DNA from 2 places in the Paenibacillus guangzhouensis genome. Region 2 is predicted to be linked to the other one. Evidence: a T-box and tRNA genes for the amino acid it is inferred to sense, from the RefSeq annotation. Region 2 holds a T-box; the other holds one or more tRNA genes.
The links. The T-box of region 2 lies ahead of GCU39_RS00510 (valine--tRNA ligase). A T-box ahead of a tRNA ligase gene usually reads a tRNA of that ligase, here a tRNA-Val.

Region 1 (9,744 bases), 1.8 Mb from region 2:
AATTTTCATCCCGAGCATTCGCCGGTAAATCCAGTTCTTCAAAGGTAAATGAGGGCAATATCTTGCCATTTGAATGCTAATAAAATTTTTGACGCCCTTCCATGGACTGACTGTGCGGTAAATTTGCCAGAGCGCATTCGATCCTTCGACGGGATATCGCTCAACATTCCTCACACGCGATCCTGCTCCAATCCGACTAAGGCATATAAATCCCGCATGTCATGAATAACATGCTTCGGCTCATAAGGCGCAAGCGCCGCTTCACCTTTCAAGGACCAACTGACAGCTACAGAAACAGCTCCTGCCGCATTCGCAGCCTGGATGTCTGCAGGGCTATCCCCCACCATCAATGTCGTTGCTGGGTTTGCGCCTAGCTGCTCTATGGCCAGTAACACCGGCTCAGGGTGCGGCTTCGGATTCTGTACATCGAGAACGGTAACAACAGTACCCAAATAAGGGAGGAGGTCGAACATCTTCAGAGCCCGTTCCGTCGTCTCCCGAACCTTCGTCGTAACGACACCCAGCTTCACTCCATGACGATGGAGATTCTCAATCACTTCGAGCACGTAGGGGAACTCGCGAACCAATTCATCGTGGCGTTCACGATTGTACTTCCGATAAGCATCCACGAATGGCGTAACGTCCTCTTGCCCTGTGAACTGACGCATCTGGCTCTCTAACGTCTGTCCCATGTAGGGAATAATCTGCTCACGATTAAACGTTGGCGGTGTATGCTCTTTGAGTACATAGAGAAAAGTCTCAATAATTAAATCGTTCGTATCTATAATCGTTCCATCTAAATCAAATAATACCGTTTCAATCACAACGTAGGCTCCTTCTTGTCTGACGACTCATCAGCTGAGCCATCCTCTTGTTGTTGGGTGCGATTCACAGGTTCTGCAGGTCCTGTTGATGGGATTGTCGCTGCAATTTCTTGCACAGCAGCGCTTTTCGTATTCACAATTGGATCTATATAACGTGCATTCGCATAGCCTTTGACACGACGCACAACGATGAGAATGATCGCTGCGACAATAATGATAATCGCGAGCAATTGCGAGATTCGCACGTTACCGTAGGACGGATCGAGGTGTCCTGGTTCGAATAAGAGCTCCATTGGCGCCCAGAAGAATCCGACGAAGGAAGCAAGCCAATCCGGTCCGAGGAATGCAAGACTATCTGTACGCAAACCTTCCACGAAGAAACGACCGACCGAGTACCAGATGAAATAAGACATGAATAATTCCCCAGCGCGCAAGAACGATTGACGGCGCAGCACGAACAAGAGCAGAATCCCGATTAGGTTCCACACCGATTCATACAAGAAGGTCGGATGGTGGTAGACCATGCCTGAAGCCTCTTGCACATACATCTGATTGACGATAAAATCAGGCAAATGCAGCGTGTTCCGAAGGAAAGACTCCGATACAGGACCGCCGTACGCCTCCTGGTTCACGAAGTTCCCCCAGCGGCCAATCATCTGCCCAGCAAGCAGGGAAGGTGCGCAAATATCAGCAATTCGCCAGAAAGAATATCCCTTCTTACGGACGAGGATGACTGCACAGATAATCGCACCGATGAGTGCACCATAAATCGCAATCCCACCGTTCCAAATCTTGAATATATCTAGAAGATTATCCTTATATTCATCCCATTTAAATGCCACATAATAGATCCGCGCGCCAATTATGGCTGATGGTACACCGAGCAATAGAAGGTCCATGAAGAAATCTTGCGGAATGCCGAATCGCTTACCTTCGCGAATCGCAAGCAATAGACCCACTAATGCCGCCGTTCCAAGGATGATGCCATACCAATGCACAGCAATCGGTCCGATGGAAAAAGCGATCGGGTTCAATAACAAATACTGCATAACTCACACTCCTACTTCAGTCCATATCGTAAATCTTAATCCAAATCGTCCGTATCTTCCGAGATCGTCTCCGTCAGCTTATTCGTAAATTGCAACGCAGCGTTATAACCCATCCGCTTCAGGCGATAGTTCATTGCAGCCACTTCAATAATAACAGCTAAGTTCCGACCTGGGCGAACAGGGATTGTCACGAGTGGGATATCGGTATCGATAATTCGTGTCTTCTCCTCATCGAGCCCCAGACGGTCATATTGCTTGTCCTGCTGCCAAGCTTCTAGCTTGATGACCACACTAATTCGCTTGTTATTACGCACCGCACCGGCTCCGAACAATGTCATCACATTGATGATCCCTATCCCGCGAATTTCAAGTAAGTGGCGAATCAATTCCGGTGCTGTCGCGTGCAATTGGAAATCGGAGGTCTGACGAATTTCTACCGCATCATCGGCAACAAGGCGATGACCGCGCTTCACGAGTTCTAGCGCTGTCTCACTCTTACCAATACCGCTGCTACCGGTAATGAGCATTCCTACGCCGTATACATCTACGAGTACCCCATGAATCGTTGTCGTTGGCGCGAGGCGCTTCTCTAGAAAACCTGTAATCCGGCTTGAGAGCGTCGTCGTCGCAACCGGACTGCGCAACAATGCTATATTCTTCTGATTTGCCATATCAATAAACTCTTGCGGCACTTCCAAATTTCTCGTTACAACAATACACGGCGTCTCTTCCGAACCAAACTGTTCAATGCGATTCTTCCGCTCCTCAGGGGATAGCATTTGGAAGAAAGCCAGTTCCGTCTTCCCTAGAATTTGCACGCGATCGACGGGATGATATTCGAAGTAACCCGCCATTTCAAGACCTGGGCGATATAGATCATCGACCTTAATAATGTGTTTTAATCCTGCTTCACCTGCAAGAACCTCTAAGTTGAATTGTTCGACCAATTCTGAAACTTTTACCTTCTTGGACATATCTTCCTCTCCTTATCTCCGATGTCATTATCGTATCTGATCTTGGCATTGAAATCAAATTCTATTGCGCCATATATGGGGCCTAGATAACCTATTATGAAAAAAACCGCCCTGCAAGAGGACGGTTTTTGATTATAAGCTTATACGCGCTTATGCTTCGTATTGGAATACGTTTAGCTCGCTGTCTTTGTCGAATACATGAACTTTGTTCATGTCAATCGCAAGCTTCACGTTTTGGCCTTCTTTCGTGTTCGAGCGTCCGTCTACACGAGCGATAACGCTGTCTTTACCTACGCCGTTCAAGTAAAGCAACATTTCGTGACCCAAGTTCTCGGATACTTCAACGTGTGCGTTGAAGATGCTGTTAGGCGATGCTTCCAAGAATACTGGCTCTTCATGAATGTCCTCAGGACGAACACCAAGAATAACTTTTTTACCGATAAAGCCTTTATCTTTAAGTGCTTGTGCTTTACCAGCAGGCACTTCAACATCAAGTCCAGTTGCTCTGAAACGAACTGCTCCACCTTGCTCAGTCAAATCGCCTTCGATGAAGTTCATTGTTGGAGCGCCAATAAATCCAGCTACGAAGATGTTCGTAGGGTGGTTATACAATACGTCTGGGGAAGCTGCTTGTTGGATGATTCCGTCTTTCATAACGACGATACGATCACCCATTGTCATAGCCTCGATTTGGTCATGCGTTACGTAGATAACAGTTGTCTCTAGACGCTTAGCCAATTTGGAGATTTCCGCACGCATTTGTCCACGAAGTTTCGCGTCCAAGTTGGAGAGCGGCTCATCCATCAAGAATACTTGCGGCTCACGAACGATCGCACGGCCCAAGGCAACACGCTGACGTTGACCACCAGAGAGTGCTTTTGGTTTACGATCTAGCAAGTGCTCGATATCAAGGATTTTCGCTGCTTCGCGAACACGCTTGTCGATGTCGTCTTTTTTGAACTTACGAAGCTTCAAACCAAACGCCATGTTCTGATACACGTTCATATGTGGATACAATGCATAGGATTGGAATACCATCGCGATATCGCGATCTTTAGGCGCTACATCATTAACGACACGATCTCCAATATACAATTTACCTTCAGAGATTTCCTCCAAACCTGCGATCATACGAAGTGTTGTTGATTTACCACAACCGGACGGACCAACAAGTACTAAGAATTCTTTATCTTGAATGTCTAAGTTAACATCGATTACTGTCGCTTTATCGGAACCTGCATATTTTTTGTAGATGTGCTCTAATTTTACGCCTGCCATTGGTTATTCCCCCTACACAGAGATTTATTTTATACATTTATCTTATCTCATGTCCCAGCGGATGACTATACACATACTTCACAAAAATACTACTTCCTTTTCGTCACTTTATACAATAAGAGAATCAACTTCACAAGAACCGCATCGCCGAACGTTCGAACGTCAAGCCCCGTCTCTTGTTTGATCTTATCAAGCCGATATAACAGCGTATTCCGATGAATGTATAATTTCTTGGCCGTATCGCTTACATTGCAGTCCAGTGAGAAGAATGCTTCTAATGTTGTCAGCGTCTCTGGATCTAAGAACACGTCGCTGCGGGAGAGTACCCGATCGATAAATTGCCTGCGCACCCCATCCGGGATGCTATTGATTAATCGCTCCATATGCAGCATCCATGGCAGATGGATATTCGACGTGACGTGGAAGGCTCGTCCGAGATACATCGTCTCTCGTAACAGCCCTACGGTCGAGAGTAGAGTATGCGCAGGCACCATCGGATAGGATACAGCCAGATGGCATTCCCCAAGCCATTCATTCGACAATAGCTCATATAGCCCTTCGCAGAACAGAGCCAGCGCTTCTTCAGGCTTCTCGGCACTGTCTCCTTCTCGATCCTCCGCTGAAGCCAGGAGCTCTTCCGCACACAGGATAAGCCATTCTTTCTCTTCTAATGGAATTAAGTACACTTCCCCGCCAAAATACGACTTCAGCAGCTTATAAAGCTCCGAATAAGTTGTATGCGTATGCTGTGGGTGATCCGATACGAGCAAGAATGGAATCATGGAAGGCAGCAATCGACTTTTTAACCCGATACTGTCTGGCAGTTCCTCGTCTTGTGCAGCTGTATATTGTCCACCTAGTTTTTCATGGATCCACTGACTGAGCTGATTCGCTCGCTGTTCTTCGCTATTCCCCGCTTTATGCATGCCTTCTTTTTGCGTGAGCCCGGAAGATTGTAGAACCCACTCGATAAGCGCGCGTTCCGCTCCTGTCAGTTGATTGGATTCGACAGTTAACAATTCGACATCCGAACCGCTCTTCTGATGCCAACGAAAATATACTTTCCCATCCAGTTCAATACTTAGCGCCTGCCCATTCATGACATCGGCTGATTCTTGCATCGTTCGCCACTCGGTTTCGGAGCATGATACTACTGAACATGTTACGCCCAACAACTTCTCTAATCTGGTCTTTGTTGCCATATCCGTCATTCGCCCAACCGCCTCTACCCGAATCATTCATTGCTTATTCGTTACTATTGTAACATAACCAATCGAATCATTTCACGACGCGGCGAGCCATGACGAAGCGCTGCTTCCAGATCGGGTGATGGATTGCCGTGTAGCGAACGCCGCCTCTGCCATAGGTATGAATCATCATCCCATTGCCCGCGTACATCGCGACGTGTGCGATTTGTCGTCTAGACTGTCTACCGGTGAAGAACATCAGATCCCCGACACGTAACTCTTGCAAAGAGACGCGCTCCCCCACCTTGGCCTGTTGTCTAGACACACGCGGCAAAGAAAAGCCTTCCTGCGCATAGATTGTCTTGATAAAAGATGAGCAGTCAAACGTGTCTGTCTGCCCATATCGCGCTCCTAACACATACGGCACACCAATATAGCTGCCTGCGCGTAGAATCAAGGAAAAGCGCGTTCGATCCGCAGGCGACAAGATACGTCTAACACGAAGGAGATCATATTGTCGGTTCACTTCTTTCATTGAACGATAGATAACCGATTACTCTGGCCCTGCGTAAGCGATATGATTCGAATCTACGACAATGCCAACCCACATCTGCTGACGTCTATTTCGATCGAAGTCTCCATAATACATCAAGTCACCGGGCAGCCACGCTGTTGCAACTCTTGCGATCGGTGTCCCTAACTCGAATAGTCCTTCAAACTCCCTCGGCATTTGAACATCTAACTTGTGAAAAATATCCGTCATCATCGCAGCTGTGGCAAGGCTCGAAGGCCTGATTGGCGTGTGGTGAGATGCTTTAGCTCTTTGCGCCCATGCAATCTGAGAGAATGTGTTCGTATCTCGTTCCCTTCCGTTCACCTTACCTTCGTCCGCATGAACGGTAGAACTCCCCAATACCAAGGTGACCATGACCAAGATGAGCCATGGCAACCGAAATATGCGATACATATTAAATAGTTCCTCCTTCAATTTACCTGCTGCATCATGGCATCGATAACATCACGACAATCGACAGCAGGCCGAACAGTACCGTGACCAGGTATATAAAGGATACGACCTGCGGCTGTGTTAACCCCCAACGCATCAATGCGTGGTGTGTATGTAATTTATCAGCACGGTGGAGTCCCTTACCTTCTTTGAGACGTCTGGAGAATACAATGATCGTATCGAGGATCGGAAAGCCTAAAGCTAACATCGGAATAAGAATCGTAACGAATGCTGTGCTCTTGAATGATCCATTCACTGCAATGACGGCTAGCGTGTAGCCGAGAAACGTCGCACCCGCATCACCCATAAAGATTTTGGCGGGGTAGAAATTATAAATCAGAAAGCCTAAACATACGCCGCATAGTGCTATCGTTGCTATCGCTGTCTCTGCATCACCTTTGATAAGTGCAACGACACATAGTGTTAAAGAGGAAATCGAGGCTACGCCTGCAGCCAACCCATCGACACCATCGATGAAATTCATCATATTCGTCATGGAGAAGACCCACAGCACAGTCGATATATAGACGAACCAGCTCGGGAACATCCACATCCCTTCTTGGAAGTCACGAATGCCGGTAATTTGAATATGGAACCATAGCGGGATGGTCGCCGTCAGCAAATAGACGATTAATCTCGGCCATACAGGGAATTCCCGTCCATGTGCTTTGAAGCCATCATCAACTAGCCCGATGATTACCAACAACGTCCCGCCGATCGTGATCGACAGTGATAAAGCATCGAACCCCCGCATAAGGAGTAGTGTTATCATATATCCAATATAGATCGCAATCCCACCCATCAGCGGAATCGGATTATCATGAATCTTACGCTTCGTTGGGCGATCGACAAATTTCATACGGATCGCGATCTGACGCACAATGGGCACAACAGCTGCAACAATACCAAAACTAATGACAAGAGCAAGAATATATCGGATCGCTGATCCCCCCAGAATTAGACAAGGCTACGTGCTGGTAGTCTCCCCTGATTCCTATAAAAGCATGCAAAAAACGCTTCAAGTCAAATGACCTGAAGCGTTGAATGTACGTGATGTAGTTAAAAAACTGGTGAGCCATGAAGGACTCGAACCTTCGACACCCTGATTAAAAGTCAGGTGCTCTACCAACTGAGCTAATGGCTCTTATTAAGAAATAAGAAATGGTGGAGGCTGATGGATTCGAACCACCGAACTCGGAGAGAGCAGATTTACAGTCTGCCGTGTTTAGCCACTTCACTAAGCCTCCATGCTATTCAATTATGATTCCCATGAGTACGCAGCTTATGTCAGGAATCAAATGGTGGCTCGGGACGGAATCGAACCGCCGACACGAGGATTTTCAGTCCTCTGCTCTACCAACTGAGCTACCGAGCCATAATGCGATTTTGAGCAAAAAAATAAAGTGTAGGAGATGTTAGTCTCTCCACTTTAGGTAATATAATGGCGGAGCTGACGGGATTCGAACCCGCGGTCTCCTGCGTGACAGGCAGGCATGTTAGGCCTCTACACCACAGCTCCATATGCGATTATATTGATGGTGCCGTCGAGAGGACTTGAACCCCCAACCTACTGATTACAAGTCAGTTGCTCTACCAGTTGAGCTACAACGGCATATATAAGATGATAATGATGGTGGAGGCTAACGGGATCGAACCGCTGACCCTCTGCTTGTAAGGCAGATGCTCTCCCAGCTGAGCTAAGCCTCCGTATAAAATTGGTAGCGGCGAAGGGAATCGAACCCCCGACCTCACGGGTATGAACCGTACGCTCTAGCCAGCTGAGCTACACCGCCACATTAATACTTATTATATCTCATTTAGGAAGCTTGTACAATGGCGGAGAGAGAGGGATTCGAACCCTCGCACCACTTACGCAGTCTAACCCCTTAGCAGAGGGTCCCCTTATAGCCACTTGGGTATCTCTCCAACTGAGATATCGTAAGGATATCAGGAATATCAAGCACTTAAGCTTTTTGCTCCCTGAAAACTAGATACGAGATAATTTGCGTTTTATGTTTAGGATAAGCCCTCGACCGATTAGTATTGGTCAGCTCCACACATTGCTGCGCTTCCACCTCCAACCTATCAACCTCGTCGTCTTCAAGGGGTCTTACTAATTGGGAAATCTCATCTTGAGGGGGGCTTCACGCTTAGATGCTTTCAGCGCTTATCCCGTCCGTACTTGGCTACCCAGCGGTGCTCCTGGCGGAACAACTGGTACACCAGCGGTACGTCCATCCCGGTCCTCTCGTACTAAGGACAGCTCCTCTCAAATTTCCTACGCCCACGACAGATAGGGACCGAACTGTCTCACGACGTTCTGAACCCAGCTCGCGTACCGCTTTAATGGGCGAACAGCCCAACCCTTGGGACCTACTTCAGCCCCAGGATGCGATGAGCCGACATCGAGGTGCCAAACCTCCCCGTCGATGTGGACTCTTGGGGGAGATAAGCCTGTTATCCCCAGGGTAGCTTTTATCCGTTGAGCGATGGCCCTTCCATGCGGTACCACCGGATCACTAAGCCCGACTTTCGTCCCTGCTCGACCTGTATGTCTCGCAGTCAAGCTCCCTTATGCCTTTGCACTCTTCGAATGATTTCCAACCATTCTGAGGGAACCTTGGGGCGCCTCCGTTACTCTTTAGGAGGCGACCGCCCCAGTCAAACTGCCCACCTGACACTGTCCCCGAACCGGATCACGGTCCTAGGTTAGAACTCCGATACGATCAGGGTGGTATCCCAACGGCGCCTCCACCTAAGCTGGCGCTCAGGCTTCTTAGGCTCCCACCTATCCTGTACAGATCGTACCAAAGTCCAATATCAAGCTGCAGTAAAGCTCCATGGGGTCTTTCCGTCTTGTCGCGGGTAACCTGCATCTTCACAGGTATTAAAATTTCACCGGATCTCTCGTTGAGACAGCGCCCAAGTCGTTACGCCATTCGTGCGGGTCAGAATTTACCTGACAAGGAATTTCGCTACCTTAGGACCGTTATAGTTACGGCCGCCGTTTACTGGGGCTTCGGTTCACAGCTTCGGGATTGCTCCCTAACCACTCCCCTTAACCTTCCAGCACCGGGCAGGCGTCAGCCCGTATACTTCGCCTTACGGCTTCGCACAGACCTGTGTTTTTGCTAAACAGTCGCTTGGGCCTTTTCACTGCGGCCCCCTCGTGCTATTCACACTACCGGGGCACCCCTTCTCCCGAAGTTACGGGGTCATTTTGCCGAGTTCCTTAACGAGAGTTCTTCCGCGCGCCTTAGAATTCTCTTCTCGCCTACCTGTGTCGGTTTGCGGTACGGGCACCATCACCTGGCTAGAGGCTTTTCTTGGCAGTGTGAGATCATGACCTTCGGTACTATAATTTTCCCTCCCCATCACAGCCCAGCCTTATCGATGTGCGGATTTGCCTACACATCAGCCTCACTG
Region 2 (9,744 bases):
TCGAAAGCCTTTATTACATGGGGCGGGTTTACTGAGAAAACGGTCGGAAACCCTACTGTTGCGATTATGGTGCTCTTATCGGTGATCTTAACGAGCTTTGGGGTCTACGATAAAATTGCGCAATGGGCTGGCGCTGGCACTGCCGTTCCCGTTACAGGATTTGCGAACTCCATGGCATCCGCAGCGATAGAACATCGCAGTGAAGGCCTTGTACTTGGTGTAGGCGGCCAAATGTTCAAAGTGGCTGGACCGGTTATCGTATTCGGTACGGTCGCAGCCTTCATTGTCGGGATCGTGCATATGATATTTCAGTTCAATGGAACGGGGGCGTCCTAATGACACTTCGGGGACATCAATCTTGGATATTCGAGAACAAACCTCGCATATTCAGCAGTGCAACGGTTGTAGGTCCTTTTGAAGGACAAGGTCCGCTCGCCAACGACTTCGATATCATTCATGGCGACTTAATGTTAGGTCAGAGCACTTGGGAAAAAGCAGAGAACAAGCTCATTGAGGAAGCAGCCAAAATCGCAATCGAAAGCTCCGGATTAACGAAAGAGCAAGTCCAATTCTATGTCGGCGGCGATTTGCTCAATCAAATTATTAGCACAAGCTTCGCCGCTAGAACGCTTGGTATCCCATATCTAGGGGTATTTGGCGCATGCTCCACGTCGATGGAGAGCCTGGCACTCGCCTCGATGATCGTAAACTCCGGGTCCGCTCACTATGCCTTAGCGGTGACGGGGAGCCACAATGCTACGGCCGAGAAGCAATTCCGGTATCCGACGGAATATGGATCTCAGAAACCGCCAACCGCTCAATTTACGGTCACGGGCGCTGGCGCTGCTGTCGTCTCGAAGCATGGCGACGGACCTCTAATCACCTCTGCAACCATTGGACGCGTCGTAGATATGGGCATTACAGACCCTTTCAATATGGGCGCTGCCATGGCCCCTGCAGCTGTGGATACGATTCAAGCGCATTTCCGAGATCTGCGTATTGAACCTGGTCACTATGATCTAATCGTTACAGGTGATTTAGCGAAAGTCGGATATGAGATTGCAAGTGAATTGCTGAAGAAGCATCACATCCCTATGAACCAGACGGATTTCCGTGATTGCGGCATGATGATCTACGACTACGAAAAGCAATCGGTCCAGGCAGGAGCTAGCGGATGCGGTTGCTCTGCAACCGTGACGTATGGGCATCTGCTCAAGCAGCTTCGGGCTGGGAAGTGGAGACGGATCCTCGTCGTCGCTACTGGTGCGCTTCTATCTCCAATTTCTTATCAACAAGGAGAGAGCATTCCTTGTATTGCCCATGCCGTATCCATTGAATACGACGGGACAAACTAGCATATACATCAGATAGTGGTTGTTCAAAAATCATCATTTGTCCGCATCAGAAAGTGATGTTCTTTCTGATTGGCGTCTAAACCTACATCAGGATCGCGGTCGCTCATCGAGGATTTACTTCGATAAAGGTTTATACATCACGATGCCATGCTGAAATGCCAACTTTTGAACTCTCACAGATAGGATTTTATTCGGTTGTTAAAAGTGGAGCTGATGAAAGTGCAGTTGTTCAAAAGAATCGTTGCTACGATCGCGGGGAGCATGCTGCTCGCGATCGGAATCAACCTCTTCCTTATTCCCTTCAATGTGCTCGATGGGGGTGTTATCGGCATCGCTTTAATCCTTAATTACTTGTGGGAGGCGAATGTGGGCATCACCTTTATTGTGTGCAGTTTACCGATCCTTCTGCTCGCCTGGTTCAAATATCGTCATTTCTTCTTCAGCAGCTTTCCAGGCATGCTCATCTCCTCCTTTTTCATTGACATCTTCTCACGTATAAGTCACATGAGCTTTGCTCCGCTTCAGATCCATCCGATCATCAGCTCTATCATTGGCGGAATCTTCATGGGTGTCGGGTTCGGCATCATGCTGCGGAACAACATTAGCACGGGCGGAACCGATTTACTCGCCAAATATATCGCGGACAAATTATCCGTCAATGTCGGATTCACAATTTTCATTCTCGACGGGCTCATCATTACGCTTGGCGGTCTCTTATTCTCACCTCGGACATTTTTCCTATCCATCCTGACCATTACGATCGGAGGCGTCTCTACAGGGATTTGCTGTTATCGGAAACCCCCGCGTGAAGTTACTCTCCCCTGGAAGACATAATGTGATGCCAAAAGCATGGCTAAGCCAAAAAACGTCCAACCCGGTAGGGTTGGACGTTTCTGTATTCATCAAAAATCTATTCGGCACGGGCACGCAGTGTCTTGGCCAGTCCGTCTGCCGCCTTCCAAATGTCGCCTGCACCCATCGTAATGACGAGATCGCCAGGTCTGACATAATCGCTCAATTGTGCTAATACTTCTTCCTTCGTTGGAATATACTTCGTGTTCGGATTGCTGTTCTGTATGATCATCTCAACAAGTCTAGACGAAGAAATGCCTTCGATCTGCTTCTCACCTGCAGGTGAATAGATATCCGTAATAATGACTTCATCCGCATCACCAAACGCTTGACTGAACTGTTCCAGCAGGAAATACGTCCGCGTGTAGCGCTGCGGCTGGAAAACAGCGATAATCCGTTTACCTGTGGACTTTGCCGCTTGGATCGTCGCTTGAATCTCAGTCGGATGATGCGCATAGTCATCAATCACAAGAATATCATTCACTTCACCGAGCACTTGGAACCGGCGCTTCGCACCACGGAATTCCTTGATCGATTCAGCAATCGCATAGAATGGAATGTCCGCTTGCATACACGTAATAATCGTTGCCATTGCATTTGAAATGTTATGGCGCCCAGGTACAGACATTTCAACTCTGCCGAGCGGAACATCTTGATACGTAAATGTGAACGAGCTCTTGCGATCACCCAGGACGATATCTGTCGCACGATAATCCGCCGGCGAGTCGATGCCGTATGTAAGCACATCACACTGCAGATTTGGAATCATGGCTTGCAGAATCTCATCATCGGCGCTCACGATGGCTTTGCCACCTGGCTTCACTTGGTTAAGGAATCGCACATAAGCTTGTTTCAACTTCGCATAATCCCCGTCATAATTCTCCAGATGATCCGCTTCGATATTCGTCACAATCGCAAGCTGTGGATGGTACTGCAAGAAGGAGCCATCGCTCTCATCGGCTTCCGCGACGACATAATCGCCTTTACCCGCCTTTGCATTGGTCCCCATATTCATAATCTCGCCACCGATAATATAAGTCGGGTCTGTACCGCATTGCTCCATTACGAGCGCAATCATCGACGAGGTTGTTGTCTTGCCATGCGCACCCGCTACAGCTACCCCTTTACGGGTATTCAGTAAGCGTGCCAACATCTGTGCGCGATGCAGAACCGGAATATTGAGCGTTTCCGCCCTTACGCGTTCCACATTGTCTCTGGATAAAGCTGTTGAATAGACGACGAGGTCAGCTCCTTCAACATTATCCGCTGTATGGCCAATATATATTTTGGCGCCTTTCTTCGCTAGCTTCTCTGTTAATTCCTGTGCAGCGACATCGGAGCCCGTTACGGTGTACCCCATCTCTAGCATGACGCGTGCAATCGCGCTCATCCCGTAGCCGCCAATACCGATAAAATGAACATGTTCTGTCGTATTCAAGAAATCCTCACCAACCTTTTTCAGAATCGGTTTGATACAAAATATAAGATCGTACATCTGCGATTAAATACAAAGTACCGGAGACAACGGTTAGATCTGCAGGAGCTGCCATTGACGCTAGCTTCGCAAGCGCCGCCTTCCAGTTCGGTTCGATGATGATTTGAAGATCAGGACGCGGTGATTCTGCCAATACATGCTGTACGATGGCGTAGAGATCCTCCGCATTCATTTTTTTACGGAAATCAGGCTCGGTCAAAATGAGCGTATCCACTATTGGTAGTATATGCCGTAAATAGTCTGTATGATTCTTCGTTGATAACATTCCCATCATCAAATGTACACGCTCGTACGTATAAGTCTCTCGTAATGCTTCTGCAAGGGTTGCAGCACCTTCCGGGTTATGGGCTCCATCAATTAGTAGGCGCGGCTGTTCTGAGATCATCTCAAGCCGTCCAGCCCATGCCGCTGTGCGCAATCCTTCCAATAAATCCTCGTCATCAATCAAGAGGGCATAATACTGCTTCAGCACTTCCAGCGCCATCACGGTTACACCAGCATTTTTGATCTGATGCGCACCATTCAGCTGAATCGACAGCTGATCCAGCGTACGGAAAGGTCCTTGGAATGCGAACACTTGCTGATTCTCTTCACTCGATAACGTCGTCAAATGATATTGATCATTCATTAAATACAAGGTTGATTTCTGCTCTTTCGCCGTATTGCGGAGCACCTCAATCACTTCCAGTTGTTCCACCGAGCTCACAACAGGTACGCCAGGTTTAATAATCCCTGCCTTTTCCCGAGCAATAGCTTCGAGCGAATCGCCGAGAATATCCATATGATCGTGACCGACATTCGTAATGATCGAGATGATCGGCGTCACGATATTCGTCACATCCATACGGCCGCCAAGCCCTGTCTCCCAGACGACAAAGTCAGGGAATACGTACTTCGCATAATACATAATCGCAATCGTCGTCGAGACCTCGAACATTGTTGGTGATCCCAATTCAGACGCAGCTATCTCTTTCACGAGAGGCCGCAACGTATTCGTGATCGCCAGCAAAGTCTCCTCTGGGATGTTCGTGCCATTATACTGGAAACGATCTGTGAACTTCGTAATATACGGTGATGTGAACGTTCCAACATCATAACCCGATTGACGAAGCACAGAAGTAAGAAACGCACACGTCGATCCTTTGCCGTTCGTCCCCGCAACATGAATGAATTTCAGCGTGCGCTCCGGATGCCCGAGGCGCTCCATCATCAATTCAATGCGCTGCATACCAGGTCTAATCCCAAAAGAAATCAGGCCGTTAATCCAATCTACTGCCTGTTGATATTCATCAAAAGGGGCTGTGGTTACAGCCCCGCGATTGTCCGCCATGGTGATCTCACCCTTCGCTCTTAGCTTTGCAGCTCTTGAATGCGTGCAAGCACTTTATCAAGCTTATCGGAATAATCCTGCTGTTTCGCACGTTCTTCTTCAATGACTTTTGCAGGTGCTTTGGCCACGAAACCTTCGTTCGACAGTTTCTTATCCACACGTTCAACTTCGCTTCTTAGATGCTTCACTTCTTTTTCCAGACGCTCGATTTCCTGTGCAATATCAATCAAACCTGCTAGCGGAAGATACAGCTCAGCTCCGGTCACGATCGCAGTCATCGCTTTCTCCGGCGCCGCAATGTCCATAGAAGCTTCGAACTGAGATGTGTTACAGAAACGCTTGATATAGACTTCATTGTTACGGATAATCGCATCGCTCTGCGCATCAGCCGATTTAATGATCAGCTCAATTTTCTTGCTCATCGGAACGTTCACTTCTGCACGTACGTTACGTACCGAGCGAATGATATCCATCAACAAGTTCATTTCTTTCACCGCATCCGGCGCTTCGAGCTTCGCATCGTAAGTCGGCCATGCCGCAAGTGTAATCGTCTCGCCTTCATGCGGCAAATGCTGCCATATTTCCTCGGAAATATAAGGCATGAATGGATGAATCATCCGCTGTGTGCGGTCAAGTACATAGGATAATACGGATTGTGTCGTGCGTTTCGCTTCGGCATCCTCACCATAGAGACTAAGCTTCGCAAACTCGATATACCAATCACATAGATCATCCCAGATAAAGTTATACAACAGACGTCCAGTCTCACCAAATTCATAAGAATCCATCAGACGTGTAATATCACGAGCCGTCTCATTCAAGCGGTGCAGAATCCAACGATCTGCTGTGGAGAGATTGCCGCTAATATCGATTTGATCCACCGTAAAACCTTCAAGATTCATCAGTGCAAACCGGGAAGCATTCCAAATTTTATTCGCGAAGTTCCGCGCTTGCTCTACCCGCTCCCAACGGAAACGTAGATCTTGCCCTGGCGTACTGCTCGTCGAGATCATGTAACGCATTGCGTCTGTCCCGTATTGGTCAATGACATCAAGTGGGTCAACCCCATTGCCTAGCGACTTCGACATTTTACGGCCTTCCGAGTCGCGAACGAGACCATGCATTAATACATCTTTGAATGGAATTTCATCCGTGAATTCCAGCGCTGTGAAGATCATGCGAGCAACCCAGAAATAAATGATGTCGTAACCTGTTACGAGAACATCAACCGGGTAGTAGCGTTTCAAATCTTCTGTATTCTCTGGCCACCCAAGTGTGGAGAAAGGCCATAACGCTGAACTGAACCACGTATCCAATACATCCTCGTCTTGTCTTAGGTTCGAACTTCCGCATTTGCAGCAAGCTGTTACATCTTCCTGCGCGACATGAAGTTCACCGCAATCATTACAGTACCAAGCTGGAATACGATGTCCCCACCAGAGCTGTCTGGAGATACACCAGTCACGAACATTCTCAATCCAATTCAAGTATGTTTTCTCGAACCGATCCGGAACAAAATTAACACCTTTACCTGATTTTTGCGCTTCAATCGCACGTTCAGCGAGTGGCTTCATCCGTACGAACCATTGTGTGGAGAGGTACGGCTCAACGACAGCACCGCTGCGCTCACTATGTCCAACTTGATGAACATGATCTTCGATCTTGATCAATACACCAAGCTCTTTCAGATCTTTCACGATTTGCTTCCGGCAATCCGCACGGTCGATTCCTTGGTATTTACCAGCAAGCTCGTTCATAACACCGGATTCATCCATGACAGTGATTTGCGGTAAGTTATGGCGAAGTCCCATTTCGAAGTCATTCGGGTCATGCGCAGGTGTAATTTTAACTGCACCGCTACCGAATTCCTTCTCAACATAATCATCTGCAATCACCGGGATTTCACGCCCAACGATCGGAAGAATCAGCATTTTACCGATCATATCTTTGTAACGCTCATCTTTTGGGTGTACAGCAACAGCAGTATCGCCAAGCATCGTCTCAGGACGTGTCGTCGCAACCGTGATTGAACCACTGCCATCCGCGAGCGGATATTCCAAATGGTACAGATGCCCTTGCACCTCTTTGTACTCTACTTCGATATCCGACAATGCTGTGCGTGCTGCTGGATCCCAGTTGATGATATATTTGCCGCGATAGATCAAGCCTTTTTCATAGAGTTTGACGAACACTTCACGAACCGCCTTGGATAGACCCTCGTCCAGCGTAAACCGCTCACGGGAGTAATCGAGCGACAAGCCCATTTTCGCCCACTGCTCACGAATCGTATTCGCATACGTTTCTTTCCAATCCCATACCTTCTCAAGGAATTTCTCGCGCCCTAGATCATGACGAGATACCCCATCTTCACGCAGCTTCTGCTCCACCTTCGTCTGCGTGGCAATTCCCGCATGGTCGGAACCCGGCAGCCATAGTGCATCATAGCCTTGCATCCGCTTCGCGCGTACAAGAATATCTTGCAAGGTAAAATCGAGCGCATGCCCAATATGAAGCATACCTGTGACGTTCGGCGGCGGAATAACGATCGAATATTTAGGCGCATCCGGACGTTGTCCCGCTTTGAAAAATTCATTTTTCATCCAGAAATCATACCATTTCTGCTCTGCCGCTTTTGGATCATACGTCGTTGGCATCGACGTCTGGTTCTTAGTATCCTGTGCTTCTGACATGAGTAACCCTCCATTTATTTAAATTCAGCGTCTACACCTACACGTTTCGCCCCATATAAGTCTATAGGTAAAACCAATAAACTAGGGAGCTAGGCCGGAAGAATGATTTTGTCATCTCTTCCTTCGGAATTCAAAGAACCATTGTGATCTCACACATTCTTTAAATCCAAACAAAAAAACCCTTCGTCGCAAAGGACGAAAGGTTATCTTCCGTGGTACCACCTTTATTTCGCATACCGCTAACAACTTCAACCACTATAGCATGCGACACTCAACAGATAACGGCTGCAACCGGTTTGCACTAGCTCTTCCTTGCATCGGCAGATACATCTGCAATCTAAGAAGGATTCGAACAAACAACTCCGGGGCGACTTCAGCAACTACATCCTGCGGAGCCTCACAGCGTCAATCAGCTCCACTCTCTGAAGGGTTCGGTGCCTACTATTCCCTTTCAATGTCTTTCCTATATAGAATATCCAATATTTTATCATTTAAATCCTCCAACGTCAATCTTCGCAGCTAGATGTATAGAAGCAAGGCTTTCCTAGTCATACCGGCTCGTCAATCCTCATAAAATACGATAAGGTGGTGGTCTAACGTGGAACGATGGTGGTACAAAAACCGCTATGCCGTCAAAGGCGTCATTTTCCCTCTCATTTGCATTCAATTTGTCCATACGCTTATATTGCCTACGGGATTTGGTGTCTTCATCTTGTTCGCGCTGTTCTTAATCTACTTAGGATTTTTATTTAATGTCTATTAGCATACATCATGTTTAGGAGGCTTTGCAGATGGTAGTCTGTAAGGCCTCTTTAACATGTATCAGGCAAGCCGCTCATAAAACAGCAAAAAACCCCTCACCTGAACCGATCGAGATTTTCTCGTACGGGACAGGTGAGGGGGCTCGCTCATCCGATCCAAGCTGAACATCATGTTCATCGAATGTCATTTTGCTCCACTCAATTCAATTAGGGGATATACAGAACTTGACCTTCCGCAATGGTATGATCATTCAACCGATTATAGAGCAGAAGTTCACGTGGATTCATGTTATATCGATCGGCGATCACATCCAAAGTTTCTTCCCGCTGAACAATACATATTTTCAATTTGCGGAAGGCTCTCTTCTCATCTTCATGATTCAAGAACAGACTCTTCCACTCCACTTCCTCACCATTCGAATCAGAACGCAACTTCTTCGCTTGCTTCTCCAATTCTTCCACGGCATGCCGTGTCTCAATTTCCTTAATATTCTTGCTCGAATAGAGCAGCGCACTTAGACCCATATTGCCCACGTTCTCAGGTTCAGGATCCTTCTTACTGTTAAAGGCCACCTTCAGCTCTTTCTTCTCTTCCGCGATTCGTTCTTCGACGGAGAGCTCCTCCACATCCGGGGCTGGTTGCTCTTCCACGAATCCGTAATCAAAGAATGGTTCTTGCGACGACTCTTCCACAGCATTGTCAGCACTTGAAATAAAGACTTTCTCTTGCTCGATTGGTTCCTCTTGCGTAAAATCCAGCTGAGGTTCCTTGTCCGTCTCGAGCGAATCTATCTGCTGGAACGGCTCGCTGGGCGATGCACCGGCAATTCGTTCCGCGGTTACCACAGCTTCTTGCGGGATCTCACTCCGAGGATCGACTTCAGGCTGTACAGTAATGACTTCAGGGTGGAACTCAATATGCTGTTGTTGTTGTTGTTGCTGTTTCTGCTCGAGCTCACGTTCAATTTGCTGCTCACGTTCATACAAGCTAACCGATTCGAGAATATCCAGGGCATCATTATTTTTACTGGCTTGAATGGCCTCGTCATCATTCTCTTCTTCATTCGATTGTGAACGGAAATCATTCGGTGCGCCAGCCTGAACTTTCGCCGGCTCGGTCTGATGCACAACAGTAAACTGCTCAGCCATCCATGGGGATTGCTCCGGCTGCGTGAGTTCAATGCCTTTGAGCGACAGCACGCCATTAATGTTTATCGTCCGTGTCGACAGTAAGTCCACATCGAAATTCTCAATCTCGACG

Region 1: it encodes a tRNA-Val, which carries the amino acid that the T-box ahead of GCU39_RS00510 (valine--tRNA ligase) is inferred to sense. The anticodon was not compared.

What each region holds. Positions count from the first base shown of each region.
Region 1 is NZ_CP045293.1:5,196,895-5,206,638, forward strand. It holds gene GCU39_RS23340 (acyltransferase) at 1-174, opposite strand, end outside; gene ppaX (pyrophosphatase PpaX) at 171-824, opposite strand; gene lgt (prolipoprotein diacylglyceryl transferase) at 821-1,873, opposite strand; gene hprK (HPr(Ser) kinase/phosphatase) at 1,909-2,847, opposite strand; gene GCU39_RS23360 (ABC transporter ATP-binding protein) at 2,998-4,125, opposite strand; gene GCU39_RS23365 (PucR family transcriptional regulator) at 4,215-5,363, opposite strand; gene GCU39_RS23370 (C40 family peptidase) at 5,404-5,847, opposite strand; gene GCU39_RS23375 (hypothetical protein) at 5,866-6,279, opposite strand; gene GCU39_RS23380 (MraY family glycosyltransferase) at 6,314-7,177, opposite strand; tRNA gene GCU39_RS23385 (tRNA-Lys) at 7,387-7,462, opposite strand; tRNA gene GCU39_RS23390 (tRNA-Tyr) at 7,481-7,565, opposite strand; tRNA gene GCU39_RS23395 (tRNA-Phe) at 7,618-7,693, opposite strand; tRNA gene GCU39_RS23400 (tRNA-Asp) at 7,761-7,837, opposite strand; tRNA gene GCU39_RS23405 (tRNA-Thr) at 7,855-7,930, opposite strand; tRNA gene GCU39_RS23410 (tRNA-Val) at 7,950-8,025, opposite strand; tRNA gene GCU39_RS23415 (tRNA-Met) at 8,035-8,111, opposite strand; tRNA gene GCU39_RS23420 (tRNA-Ser) at 8,153-8,244, opposite strand; rRNA gene GCU39_RS23425 (23S ribosomal RNA) at 8,336-9,744, opposite strand, start outside.
Region 2 is NZ_CP045293.1:110,399-120,142, reverse strand. It holds gene spoVAC (stage V sporulation protein AC) at 1-336, shown strand, start outside; gene spoVAD (stage V sporulation protein AD) at 336-1,355, shown strand; gene GCU39_RS00525 (YitT family protein) at 1,569-2,189, shown strand; gene murC (UDP-N-acetylmuramate--L-alanine ligase) at 2,266-3,645, opposite strand; gene GCU39_RS00515 (bifunctional folylpolyglutamate synthase/dihydrofolate synthase) at 3,653-5,032, opposite strand; gene GCU39_RS00510 (valine--tRNA ligase) at 5,053-7,722, opposite strand; T-box leader at 7,911-8,186, opposite strand; gene GCU39_RS31285 (hypothetical protein) at 8,321-8,485, shown strand; gene GCU39_RS00505 (LysM peptidoglycan-binding domain-containing protein) at 8,691-9,744, opposite strand, start outside.